Regions from separate parts of the Pseudomonas sp. GP01-A4 genome, predicted to be linked through region 2. Evidence: riboswitches for the same ligand, from Rfam matches in the RefSeq annotation. Region 2 holds a riboswitch; the other holds the start of a gene.
The links. Region 2 has a riboswitch for manganese ahead of AC3WKX_RS13740 (TMEM165/GDT1 family protein). Riboswitches for the same ligand answer to the same signal wherever they lie in the genome.
Positions count from the first base shown of each region.

Region 1 (6,362 bases), on a different contig from region 2:
CGCGACGGCCTGGTGCGGCTGTGGCCGGACCGTACGCGGCCGTTGCCCTACGATGTGTGGCTGGTGACCCATGCCGACCTGCGGCACACCGCCCGGGTGCGGGTGGTGATCGACGAGATCGTCGCGGGGTTTGCCGGCACCGGGGAATAGTACGACTGCCTGAAAAGGCCGGGTGTCAGCCCGGCCAGAAATAAGCCGTCGCAGGAGAACGCAATCGGCTCAGCGTTGCAGGAAGGCCAGCAGATCTTCGTTCAAGGCTTGCTGGTGGGTCACCGCAAAACCATGGGGGGCATCCTTGTACACCTTCAACTGCGCGCCTTTGATCATCTGCGCGGCGACCTTGCCGGTAGTTTCGAACGGCACGATCTGGTCACCATCACCGTGGATAACCAGGGTCGGCACGTCGATCCTGGCCATGTCCGGGCGGAAGTCGGTTTCCGAGAACGCGGTGACGCAATCCACCGTCGCCTTGAGCGAGGCGAGCAGGGCGATGTTCAGTGTTTGAGTCAATACACCGCTGGAGACCTGTTGGCCCTTGTTGATGCCATAGAACGGCGTATTGAAGTCTGCCAGGAACTGCGCGCGATCCTTCAGCAGCGCGGCCTTGAACCCGTCAAACGCTGCCATCTCGACCCCTTGCGGGTAATCCGGCTTTTGCCCGAACAGCGGCGTCACCGCCCCCAGCAACACCAGCCCGGCCACGCGCGCGCTGCCATGGCGGGCGATATAGCGGCTGACATCGCCGCCGCCCATGGAGAAGCCCACCAGGGTCACGTCCTGCAGATCCAGATGGTTGATCAACTGGGCGATATCGTCGGCAAAGGTGTCGTAGTCGTTACCGGTCCAGGGCTGGTCCGAGCGGCCAAAACCACGGCGGTCGAACGCGATGGTGCGGTAGCCGCGGCTGCTCAGGTACTCCATCTGGTATTCCCACATATCGGCATCCAGCGGCCAGCCGTGGCTGAACAGCACCGGTTTGCCGGTGCCCCAGTCCTTGTAGTAGAGCTCGGTACCGTCTTGTGTGCGTAGGTTGCTCATGGCAAAACTCCTTGGGTGAGAGGGCAGCCAATACTATAGGCGCAGAATCGGACGAGGGACTTGTATGCCTGTGCTCGGTTGAACGGTTCAGCGTCTATGCTGGTCAACTGCTTTCTACCGTCTGAACAAACAGGTGAACGAAATGGCCAAGACTTACAGCTACGCCGCTCGTGACTCCAAGGATTCCCTCAAACCCTTCACGTTCGAACGTCGCGCCCCCGGGGCCGATGATGTGCAGATCGACATCCTCTATTGCGGCGTCTGCCACTCGGACCTGCACACCGTACGCAACGAATGGAAAAACACTCTGTACCCGTCGGTACCGGGCCATGAAATCGTTGGACGGGTGACCGCCGTGGGCGCCAATGTCAGCAAGTTCAAGGTGGGCGATTTGGCCGGTGTCGGCTGCATGGTCGACAGCTGCCAGCACTGCGAATCCTGCGCCGAGGGCGAGGAGCAGTATTGCGAAAACGGCTTCACCGGCACCTACAACGGCCCGGCTTTTGGCGGCGAAAACACCTTCGGCGGCTACTCGGACAATATCGTGGTCAAGGAGAAGTTCGTCCTGCGCATCTCTCACGACGAGAGCAACCTGGCGGCGGTCGCGCCGCTGCTGTGTGCAGGCATCACCACCTACTCACCGCTGCACCACTGGAACGTCGGGCCGGGCAAGCGCGTCGGCGTTGTCGGCCTCGGTGGCCTGGGCCATATGGCGGTGAAAATCGCTCATGCCATGGGCGCCTACGTGGTGCTGTTCACCACCTCGCCGAACAAGCGCGAAGACGGCCTGCGCCTGGGGGCCGATGAAGTGGTGGTGTCGAAGAACGCGGACGAAATGGCCAAGGTTGCCAACTCCCTGGACTTCATCCTCAACACCGTGGCCGCGTCCCACAATCTCGACGCCTTCCTCAACCTGCTCAAGCGCGACGGCACCATGACCCTGGTGGGCGCCCCGGATAGCCCGCACCCGTCACCGACCGTGTTCAACCTGATCTTCAAGCGTCGCAGCCTGGCCGGGTCGTTGATCGGTGGCATCCAGGAAACCCAGGACATGCTGGATTTCTGCGCCAGGCACGGGATTGTCTCGGACATCGAGATGATCGACATCCAGGGCATCAATGACGCCTACGAGCGCATGCTCAAGGGCGATGTGAAGTATCGGTTCGTGATCGACATCGAGAGCCTGAAGAAAGAAAAATACGCGGCCTGATTGATCGCTGCAGATCCCTGTAGGAGCGGGCTTGTGTGGGAGTGGGCTTGCTCGCGAAGGCGGTGTGTCAGTCGCCGTATCTGCCAGCTGAACCACCGCTTTCGCGAGCAAGCCCGCTCCCACACAAGCCCGCTCCCACATTTTGATCTTCGCCGGTTTCTAGGCCGACAGGTGCTCATACAAAATCGTCGCACCCACCAGCATCAACACCACGCCGCCAACCATCTCGGCGCGCTTGCCGACCACAGTCCCCAACACCCGGCCAAGCATCATGCCGATGGTTACCATGGTCATCGTCGCCAAGCCGATCGCCGCAGCGGCCACCAGGATATTCACGTCGACAAACGCCAGGCCTACGCCCACCGCCAGGGCATCAATGCTGGTGGCAAACGCGGTCACGGCAAGAATCATGAACGAGTGCTGGCTCGGTTTCTCTTCCTCTGGATCATCGGCCTTCAAGCCGTTGTAGATCATGTGCAGGCCCAGGGCTACCAGCAGGGTAAAGGCGATCCAGTGGTCCCACTGTTCCACCCAGCGAGTGGCGGCCTGGCCGATGGCCCAGCCGATAATCGGCGTGATCGCTTCGATCACACCAAAGATCAGCCCGGCCCGCAGGGCTTCGGTCAAGCGTGGTTTGTGCAGGCTGGAACCTTTGCCAATGGCCGCCGCAAAGGCGTCCGTGGACATGGCAAGGGCGAGAAGAATCAGGGAAATGGGGTTCACGGTAAGGCTTCCAGTCGGGCTGTATGAGTCAACGACACAACCACACGCCCGACTTCAGGCATGGATGTGTCGCTGGTCTCACCAACCAAAATGGTGTTCGCACCACGGCATGTTGCCGAGAATGTTGATACGAACGCTTCGAGAATCCGAAGCAGGCTACTCCCCAACGAGGTGGCGGATCATAGCCGCGCAATCATGAAAATTTTGTTAAGGACGCCTCACGGATGCTCCAGGTGACAGCGCACCTGCTGACTCATCCCACCCGTCAACCGCTGCGGCCGCTCACAGCCTTGTGTACGCCTCGGGCAGCGGTCGAGAAAGAAACACCCACCCGGCAACACCCGGTTCCCCGGCAGCTCTGTCGGTGCACTGACATACGCATCGTCCAGCGCCACCCCCAGCTTGGGCACCGCTTCCAGCAACAGCTGGGTATACGGATGCTTCGGCTGCTCCAGCACTTGCTCGGCACACCCCAGTTCCACGATCTGCCCCAGGTACATCACCGCCACCCGGTCGGCCATGTGCCGCACCACCGAAACGTTGTGGGAGATCAGGATGTAGGTCAGCCCCAGCCGCCGTTGCAGCTCGGCCAGCAGGTTGAGGATTTGCGCCTGCACCGAGATATCCAGGGCCGAGGTCGGCTCGTCCAGCACCAGGATGCTCGGGTTGGACGCCAGCGCGCGGGCGATGGCGATCCGTTGGCGCTGGCCACCGGAAAACTGGTGCGGGTAACGGTCCAGGTATTCGGCGCGAATGCCTACCTGCGCGGCGACCTTGGCGGCGATGGTGCGCATTTCACTCTTGGGCGTGTCGCCAAGGGCGAACAGCGGCTCGGTAATGATTTTCCAGATGGGCAGGCGCGGGTCGAGGGACGATTGCGGGTCCTGGAATACGATCTGCACATGCCGATGGCGTTCCCGGGCACTTTCGTAGACCCAGTCCACTTCACCGTCACTGGGCTTGACCAGGCCCATCAGCAATTGGGCGAGGGTGCTTTTACCGCAGCCGGACTCGCCGACAATCCCCAGGGTTTCCCCACGGCGCACCTGCAAGTCGATGCCGTTGAGGGCGTGGGCATAACCGCGCGGGCGGCCCAGCCAGTCGGTTTTTACCGGGAACTTGACCCGTACATCCCGCAAAGCCAGCAGTGAATCTTGAGACACGGTCATTGCACCGACTCCCCGGCAGTCAGCCAGCACGCACTTTTGCGGGTGCCGGCAGGGTTGATCAGGTCCAGGCGCGGGCGCTCGATGCATTGGCTCATGGCCTGGGGGCAGCGTTCGCGAAAGGTGCAGCCTGAGGGCAGGGCGGCAAGGTTGGGCACCTGGCCGGGGATGGTCAGCAGGTCGTCGCCGGGTTTCACCTGTTCCGGCAAGCCGCTGAGTAACCCTTGGGTGTAGGGGTGGCGCGGGTCGCTCATCACCTGGGCGGTGGGGCCTTCTTCCACCACGGCGCCGGTGTACATCACATACACCCGGTCGCAGAACTGCGAGACCACAGCCATGTCGTGGGTGATCAGCAGGATCGCGGTGCCGCGTTCCCGGGCTTTTTCCCGCAGCAGCAACAGCACCTGGCGTTGCACGGTGACGTCGAGGGCAGTGGTGGGTTCATCGGCGATCAGCAACTGAGGGTCGCAGGAAAACGCCAAGGCGATCATCACCCGCTGGCGCATGCCGCCGGAGAGTTCGAAGGGGTAGCTGTCGAGCACTTGCTCGGGGTCGGCGATGTGCATGTCCCGGAGCAGGGCGATGGCCTTGGCACGGGCGGCGGCCTTGCTCAGGCGCTGGTGGTGGATGATCACATCGAGCATCTGCCGGCCAATGCGCCGGGTCGGGTTCAGCGCGGTCATCGGCTCCTGGAAGATCATCGCCGCGTCACGCCCGCGGATCTGCAGCAGCTCCTTCTCGCTGGCACCGAGCATGTCGCGGCCGAGCATCTGCAAGCTGCCGGCGGTGATCCGGTAACTGCGCTCCGGCAGCAGGCGCAGGCTGAGCATCGCGGTCACGGATTTGCCGGAGCCGGATTCACCCACTACGCCGACGACTTCGCCGGGGTTGACGTGCAACGACACGCCGTTGAGTGCCTGGACGTTGTTGCGGTAAGCCGGGAATTCCAGGCTCAGGTTGTCGATGGCAAGCACTGCCGGACTGGACATGGTCATTTCCCCTGTTGCCGTGGGTCGAGCAGGTCACGAACACCGTCACCCAGCAGGTTGAAGCCGGTCGCGGTGACCAGGATCGCCAGCCCCGGAAAGGTCGAGTACCACCAGTTGTCGAGAATGAAATTGCGCCCGGTGGCAACCATCGCGCCCCATTCGGCGGTGGGCTGCTGTGCACCCAGGCCGATGAAACCCAGGGCCGAGGCCATCAGGATCGCGCTGCCGATGTCCAGGCTCAGTTGCACCAGCAACGGCGGCATCGCATTGCGGCCCACGTGCCACGACACGATGTGCCAGCGCCCGGCGCCGAAGGTCTGGGATGCCTTGACGTAGCCCATCTGGCGAATGCTCAGGGCCTGGCCCCGGGCCAGGCGCACATAGAACGGGATGCGCACCACGGTGATCGCCAGCATCGCATTGAACAGGCTCGGGCCCAGTGCGGCGGCCAGGGCCATGATCAGCACCAGGGACGGCACCGACAGCATGATGTCCATCAGGCGCATGATCAGGCTGTCGAAACGCCCGCCGATAATCCCCGACAGGCAGCCCAGCAGCCCGCCCACCAGGCAGGACGAAAACGCCACGAACAGGCCCACGCCCACCGACTGGCGGCTGCCGTACAGCACCCGGCTGAACAGGTCGCGGCCGACTTCATCGGTGCCGAACCAATGTTCGGCGGAGGGCTCGGCCAGGCGTTGCGCCAGGTTCAAGGCATTGGGGTCATGGCTCGCCAACCAGGGGGCGAAGGCCATGCAGATCAGCACGATCAAGGTGATGGTCAGGCCGGCGATGGTCAGCGGGCTGCGGCGTATTTGATAGCCCAGGTACTCCATTCGCGCACGCCAGGTGGGGCGCTGTTCCAGGGGCACCGGTACGGGCATGGTCAGGGGAGCGGTCATCTCAATTCACCTCGCCGATGCGCGGGTCGACCACCCGGTAGAGCAGGTCGATCAGCATGTTCAGCAGTACATAAATAAACGACACCAGGATCGCGAAGCCCATCACCGCCGGGAAATCCAGGGACTGGATCGACTTCACCACATAGGCACCCATGCCCGGCCAGGCGAACACGGTTTCGGTCAGCACCGCGCCGTACAGCAGGTCGCCGAGGGTCAGGCCGAGCACGGTGATCGACGGGATCAGCGCGTTGGGCAAGGCGTGGCGCAGGATCACCGCCCAGCGCGACAGGCCGTAGGCGCGGGCGGTACGGATGTAGTCCTCGCCCAACTGGTC
Region 1 is NZ_JBYSWF010000084.1:4,063-10,424, reverse strand. Features, by position in the region: gene AC3WKX_RS30550 (LysR family transcriptional regulator) at 1-150, shown strand, start outside; gene AC3WKX_RS30545 (alpha/beta fold hydrolase) at 220-1,038, opposite strand; gene AC3WKX_RS30540 (NAD(P)-dependent alcohol dehydrogenase) at 1,181-2,248, shown strand; gene mntP (manganese efflux pump MntP) at 2,408-2,971, opposite strand; yybP-ykoY riboswitch at 2,982-3,149, opposite strand; gene AC3WKX_RS30530 (oligopeptide/dipeptide ABC transporter ATP-binding protein) at 3,190-4,140, opposite strand; gene AC3WKX_RS30525 (ABC transporter ATP-binding protein) at 4,137-5,132, opposite strand; gene ddpC (D,D-dipeptide ABC transporter permease) at 5,129-6,010, opposite strand; gene AC3WKX_RS30515 (ABC transporter permease) at 6,030-6,362, opposite strand, start outside.
Region 1: it holds a riboswitch for manganese, as region 2 does, so the genes downstream of both, mntP (manganese efflux pump MntP) here and AC3WKX_RS13740 (TMEM165/GDT1 family protein) in region 2, are expected to answer to the same signal.

Region 2 (6,362 bases):
ACCTGGGTAATCATCCCCTGCAACTTGGCCAGGAATGTATTGAAGCCGCTGGCAATCGCCCCCAGTTCGTCGGCGCGATCACTGGTCAGGCGCCGGGTCAGGTCGCCTTCGCCCTGGGCGATGTCATTGAGCATCGCCACCATTTGCTTGAGCGGCCGGGCAATGCCGTGGCCCACCAGCCAGATCACCAGCAAGCCGATGCCGGCGATCAGCAGCCCGGCCACGGCCATGCCGAAAATATCGGTTTTGCGCTGGGCGTCGAGGTCGTGCTGCATCGCCTGCAGGTCGGCCATTACCGCACTCAGGGGCAGTTGCAGGAGCAGGGTCCAGCGGGCGTCGGTCTGGCCGATGTTGAACGGCAGGAACAGCTCGATATGCCCGTGTTGCTTGTCCACGTCATAGCGCACCTCGCCGATCTTCAGTTGGCCGAGGTTGGCCAGTTCGTTGCTGTCCAGCAGGTCGCTGGCTTTTTCCCCGAGCTTGCTGGCGTCCTTGGTATAGGCCACCAGGCGACCGTTGCTGGAAATCAGCGCCAGTTCGCCAGCACCGTTGTACAAATTCTGATCAGCCTTGGTGAGCATTTCCTGGATGAAGTTCACCGACAGGTCGGCGCCGACGATGCCCTGGAAGGTGCCGTCGATCATGATTGGTTCGATAAACGAGGCGAGCATCACCATCGCATTCCCGACTTTATAAGGGGCCGGATCGATGGCGCAGGGCTTTTTGCTTTCCTTGGAACACAGGTAGTACTCACTGGCGCGCACGCCGGTGGACAGGATGGTCTGGTCGGCCACGTCAGCCAGTTTATCCAGGCCCAGGCTGCCGTCGGCATTGCGGAACCACCACGGCAGGAAGCGGCCGTTGGTTTCGATGCCGACCACCGGGCTGTTGACGTAGGCAGCATCGTTGTGGTCGATGGCGTTGGCTTCCCAGCCTATATAGGCGCCAAGAATCTTCGGGTTACGCACCACGGTTTCGTGGATCAGGTTGATCAGTTGTTCACGGGAGACCGCCAGTTGCGGGTTGCCGTTGGCGTCTTTCATGCCCATCAGGGCGTTGGCGGTGGCCAGGCCCTTGGCCGTCACCAGCGGTGCTTCGAGTTCGCGCTGGATCAGCGTCGCCTGGGTTTGCGCCAGGGCGGTCAGGCGCTGCTCGATGATTTGTTCGAATTGACCCTGGGTGCGTTCCTGCACCATCTCCTGGGTGCGCGCCCCGGCGAACAAGGCATACAGCACCAACACCGCCACCACGCTCAGGACAATGGCCCCGGCCAGTGCCGCGACAGAAAATTGAATCGACTTGAACTTCATGACGGCTCCGAACGCAGGGGGAGATTGGCTGCTTGTGTATATCGGCCGCGGGCGGGGGAGACATGAGGGCCATTACCTCAAAATGGCTGTGCCGGATGGGCGAATGTCGTAAATGGAATGGTTGCCAGCGTTTGTGAATTTTTTGCGGCAGTGTGGGATGTATCTGAAATCAGGTGGCTATACGTCTGTTGTATCTGGCGTCGATACAATTGGCCGACTACGATACGCGCCATGTTTTCAGGGAGCAGGTTGATGAAAAAGACAGTGGCGGTATGTGCGTTGGGCGCGGCTTTGTTGCTCGCCGGTTGTCAGTCGGTCAACACCACCAGCGGCGGCGCCGTGGGCGTTGAGCGCAAGCAGTACATGTTCAGCATGTTGTCGAGCCAGGAAGTCGACCAGATGTATGCGCAGTCCTACCAGCAGACCCTGGGTGAAGCCAGCGGCAAGGGCCTGGTGGACAAGACCAGCGCCAACGCCAAGCGCGTGCAGGCGATTGCCAACCGCCTGATCGCCCAGGCGCCCACCTTCCGCCCGGATGCGGCGCAGTGGAAGTGGGAAGTGAACCTGATCAAAAGTGACGAGATGAACGCCAACTGCGGGCCTGGCGGCAAGATCTTTGTCTACAGCGCGTTGATCGACAATCTCAAGTTGACCGACGACGAACTCGCCGCCGTGATGGGCCATGAAATTGCCCACGCCTTGCGTGAACACGGCCGCGAAGCCATGTCCAAGGCCTACGGTATCGAAATGGCGAAGCAGGGGGCCGGTGCGTTGTTCGGCCTCGGTCAGGACAGCTTGGCGCTGGCCGATACCGTGGCCAACTACGGCATGACCTTGCCCAACAGCCGCAGCAATGAAAACGAAGCGGACCTGATCGGCCTGGAGTTGTCGGCGCGTGCAGGTTACAACCCGAACGCGGCGATTACCCTGTGGAACAAAATGGCCAAGGCTTCGGAAGGCTCGCCACCTGAATTCATGAGCACCCACCCTGCCTCCGACAGCCGGATCGCCTCGTTGCAGGCGGCGATTCCGAAGGTGATGCCGTTGTATCAGCAGGCGAAAAAATCCTGATTTATAAGGCTGAAATGCAAATCTGAATGTGGGGGCCCGGCTTGTGTGGGAGTCGGGCTTGCCCGCGATGCAGGCACCTCGGTGTGTCAGTTGCACCGAGGTGATGCTATCGCAGGCAAGCCAGCTCCCAAAAAAGCCCAGCTCCCATATGGGGTTACGTTTAGATCCAGCCACTGCTCTGCATGGCCTTGTACACCGCAACAATGGCCAGGATGAAGAATGCCGTAGCCGCCAGTCGACGAATCAGCGTCAGCGGCAATTTGTCCGCGGCAAAATTACCCGCCAGCACCACCGGCACGTTGGCAATCAACATGCCCAGGGTGGTGCCGATAATTACCAGCCACAGTTCCGGGTATTGCGCCGCGAGCATCACGGTAGCGATCTGGGTCTTGTCGCCGATTTCCGCGAGGAAGAACGCGATCAGCGTGGTCAGGAAGGGCCCGAACTTGCGGGAAGTGCTGGCTTCGTCATCGTCGAGCTTGTCGGGCACGAGGGTCCACAGCGCCGTGGCGCAGAAGCTCGCCGCGAGGATCCAGTGCAGCACCGCATCCGAGAAGAAACTCCCGAACCAGGCCCCCACGGCACCGGCGGCCGCATGGTTGGCCAGGGTCGCGGCAACGATGCCGGCGATGATCGGCCAGGGTTTGCGAAAGCGTGCAGCGAGAATGAGCGCGAGCAGTTGCGTCTTGTCGCCAATTTCGGCCAAGGCAACGATTGCGGTAGGGACGAGCAGAGAATCCAGCATCAGGTAAGTTCCAGGGGCGGGTCGACACGGCTATGACACGTACAGCCTTCCCGCCCCGGGTAAGGTGTTCGTGTCATAGGTCTTGTCAAACCCCGGTCCGTCTGTGCGGACTCCTGGGTCGCATACGCCATGGCCTGTTGACCAAGTATGTTGACGTATGCCGGACGAGCGTGGCGCTCGTGGGAGACTACTCCCCTAGGACGGAGCGGATTCTGCCTAGGCAAAATCCATTCGGCAAGCCTTCTTTTGGAAAAAGACCTCAGCCGCGCTTGGCACGGTAAATGCGAAAACCCTGGCCTTCTGCCTTGATTGCGCACACCCCAAGATGCTCTTCAATCAGCGGCTGATACTTCAGGAAGCTGTTCGCGACCAAGCGAAGTTCGCCGCCTTTTGCCAGATGTTTGGCCGCTTTTCGCAGCAGGTTCTCGGTGGCGAAATAATCGGTGTGCACCCCGACGTGGAACGGCGGGTTGCTCAGAATCGCGTTCAGATTCATCGGAGCAGCGTCGATGCCATCACCGGTCAACACCTCGGCTTCCAGGCCATTGGCCGCCAATGTCAGGCGACTGCTGGCAGCGGCAAAGGCATCCACGTCGAGCATTGTCACCGTGTTATGCGGGTAGCGACGCTTGACCGCTGCCCCGAGCACACCCGCGCCACAACCGAAATCCAGCAAGTGACCGCTCGGCAACTTGTCCAGATGCTCCAGCAGCAATGCGGTACCGCGATCCAGCCGACCGTGGCTGAACACGCCCGGCAGGCTCACCACCTTGAGCGGGCCCTCAGCCAGCGGCACCTCGAACACCTGCGCCAGGCTCTCCAGTTCTACCGGCTCGGGGGCGTTGGCCACCGTCACCAGCCACAACTGGCAGTGCCGCGCGTTGTCGAGCTTGCGCGGCTTGCCGAACGGATTCAGTTGCTTGGCCGCGCTTTCGATGCCGCCTTTCTTCTCCCCCACCAGGTACAACTCCTTGCCGGGCAAACGCGCCGCCACGGCATTGAGCAGGTAGTCGGTGAGGTCCTTGGACTTGGGCAGGAACACCACCGCGGTCTCGAACGAACGCTCGGGCACGTTCACACCGAACTGGCTGCGCTCGGCAAAACGTGCGTCCAGTGCGGCCTGGTCGCCGGCGTGCCAGCTCCAGCCATGGGCATTGGGCAGGCGGCCCAGCAGGTCGCCGGCGGGCAAGCCCACCAGCAGCACGTCGCCTTGAAAAAGTTCGGCCTGGCGAAGCAGTACTTCACTGCGCGGATCCATGGTCTGCTCCTTGAAAAGGGGCGCAGTTTATCAACTGACGACACGCAGCGGGGCGCCGCTGAAAAAGCCCTGAGTGTTTTCGATCAATTGGCCGACGATCCGCTGCCGGGCTTCGCGGCTGCCCCAGGCGTTGTGCGGGGTGACGATCAAGCGCGGGATGTCGCCGGCCAGCAATGGGTTGCCGTTCACCGGCGGTTCCACGCTCAATACATCGGTCGCCGCGCCGCCCAGGTGCCCACTGCGCAAGGCATCGGCCAGGGCCTGTTCGTTGATCAAGCCACCACGGGCCGTGTTGACGATAAACGCGCCGGGCTTGAGCAGCGCCAGTTCGCGGGCACCGATAAAGTCGCGGGTGTGTTCGTTGAGCGGGCAGTGCAGGGTCAGTGCGTCGACCTGCGCCAGCAACTCGTCCAGCGGCACGCGATCGGCACGGGCCGGGCGGCCTGGAATGGCGCCCAGGATCACGCGCATGCCAAAGGCTTCAGCCAGGCGCGCAACGGCACCGCCCAATTCACCATGGCCCAGCAGCCCGAGGGTTTTGCCTTCCAGTTCGACGATCGGGTAGTCCAGCAGGCAGAACTGCTTGGCTTGTTGCCAGTGCCCCGCCTGCACATCCCGTTGATAGTCGTTCAGGCGCGTCGCCAGGTTCAGCAGCAGCATGATCGTATGCTGCGCCACCGATGGCGTGCCGTAACCCTGGCAATTGCTCACGGTAACGCCGTGGGCGCGGGCGGCGGCGAGGTCGACGTTGTTGGTGCCGGTGGCGGTCACCAGGATCAGCTTCAGCTCGGGGCAGGCCGCCAGGGTCTCGGCATTCAGCGCGATCTTGTTGCTGATGGCCACCTGCGCGCCTTGCAGGCGTTCGATAATGTTTTCGGGTGTGGTCTGCTGGTGCAAGCTCAGCTCGCTGAAGAGTGCCTGCAACCCGCTGAGGTCCAGGTCCCCGAGGTCCAGGGAAGGGTGATCAAGGAAGACGGCGCGGCGATTGTTCGTCATCAACTGTACCTTTTGCGGCGGGATTCGAAGGCGTAATCTGCCGAGCCTATCAGATGAAATAATCAGTTACTTCCTGGAGTGTGCATGTACCTCACCGAGTTCTTGACCGTGGCACTGATTCACCTGTTGGCGGTGGCCAGCCCTGGCCCGGATTTCGCCGTGGTGGTACGTGAAAGCGTGACCCATGGCCGACGTGCCGGCACCTGGACGGCGTTGGGCGTCGGTTCGGCGATTTTCCTGCACGTGGGGTATTCGCTGCTGGGCATCGGCTTGATCGTGTCCCAGTCCATCGTGCTGTTCAATGCGCTGAAATGGGCGGCGGCGGCCTACCTGCTGTACATCGGCTTCAAGGCCCTGCGCGCCCAGCCGGCCAAGCCTGCCAGTGAAGAAGACCTGCACCTGGAAGCGGGCGAGCGCACTGCCCGTGGTGCGTTTACCTCAGGGTTTGTCACCAACGGCTTGAACCCCAAGGCCACGCTGTTCTTCCTGTCGCTGTTCACCGTGGTGATCAATCCCCACACGCCGTTGGCGGTCCAGGCCGGTTATGGCGTGTACCTGGCCGTGGCGACCGCGATCTGGTTTTGCCTGGTGGCCATGCTGTTCAGCCAGCAACGCGTACGCGCCGGTTTTGCACGCATGGGCCACTGGTTCGACCGCACCATGGGCGCGGTGCTGATTGCCATCGGTGTGAAGCTGGCCTTTACCAGCATGAAATAAGCCGGATGCTGGCTCAAAGCTAGCATTCATTGGGTTCTGCAAATCATTCCTTTGGCTGATTTGGCTGAAACATAAGCGCTCTAAAGTGCAGATGTTTCAGCCAAGACCGTGCAGTCAGATAAGGGATTCGTATGTTGCAGACTCGTGTTATCCCGCCCGCCGAAGGCGCCTACCAATACCCGCTGTTGATCAAACGCCTGTTGATGTCCGGGACACGCTACGAGAAGACCCGGGAAATCGTCTACCGCGACCAGTTGCGCTACAC
Region 2 is NZ_JBYSWF010000019.1:50,086-56,447, forward strand. Features, by position in the region: gene AC3WKX_RS13725 (methyl-accepting chemotaxis protein) at 1-14, opposite strand, end outside; partial or broken gene AC3WKX_RS13730 (methyl-accepting chemotaxis protein) at 30-1,310, opposite strand; gene AC3WKX_RS13735 (M48 family metallopeptidase) at 1,563-2,381, shown strand; gene AC3WKX_RS13740 (TMEM165/GDT1 family protein) at 2,542-3,126, opposite strand; yybP-ykoY riboswitch at 3,214-3,335, opposite strand; gene AC3WKX_RS13745 (methyltransferase) at 3,386-4,384, opposite strand; gene AC3WKX_RS13750 (2-hydroxyacid dehydrogenase) at 4,415-5,380, opposite strand; gene AC3WKX_RS13755 (LysE family translocator) at 5,465-6,097, shown strand; gene AC3WKX_RS13760 (fatty acid--CoA ligase) at 6,229-6,362, shown strand, end outside.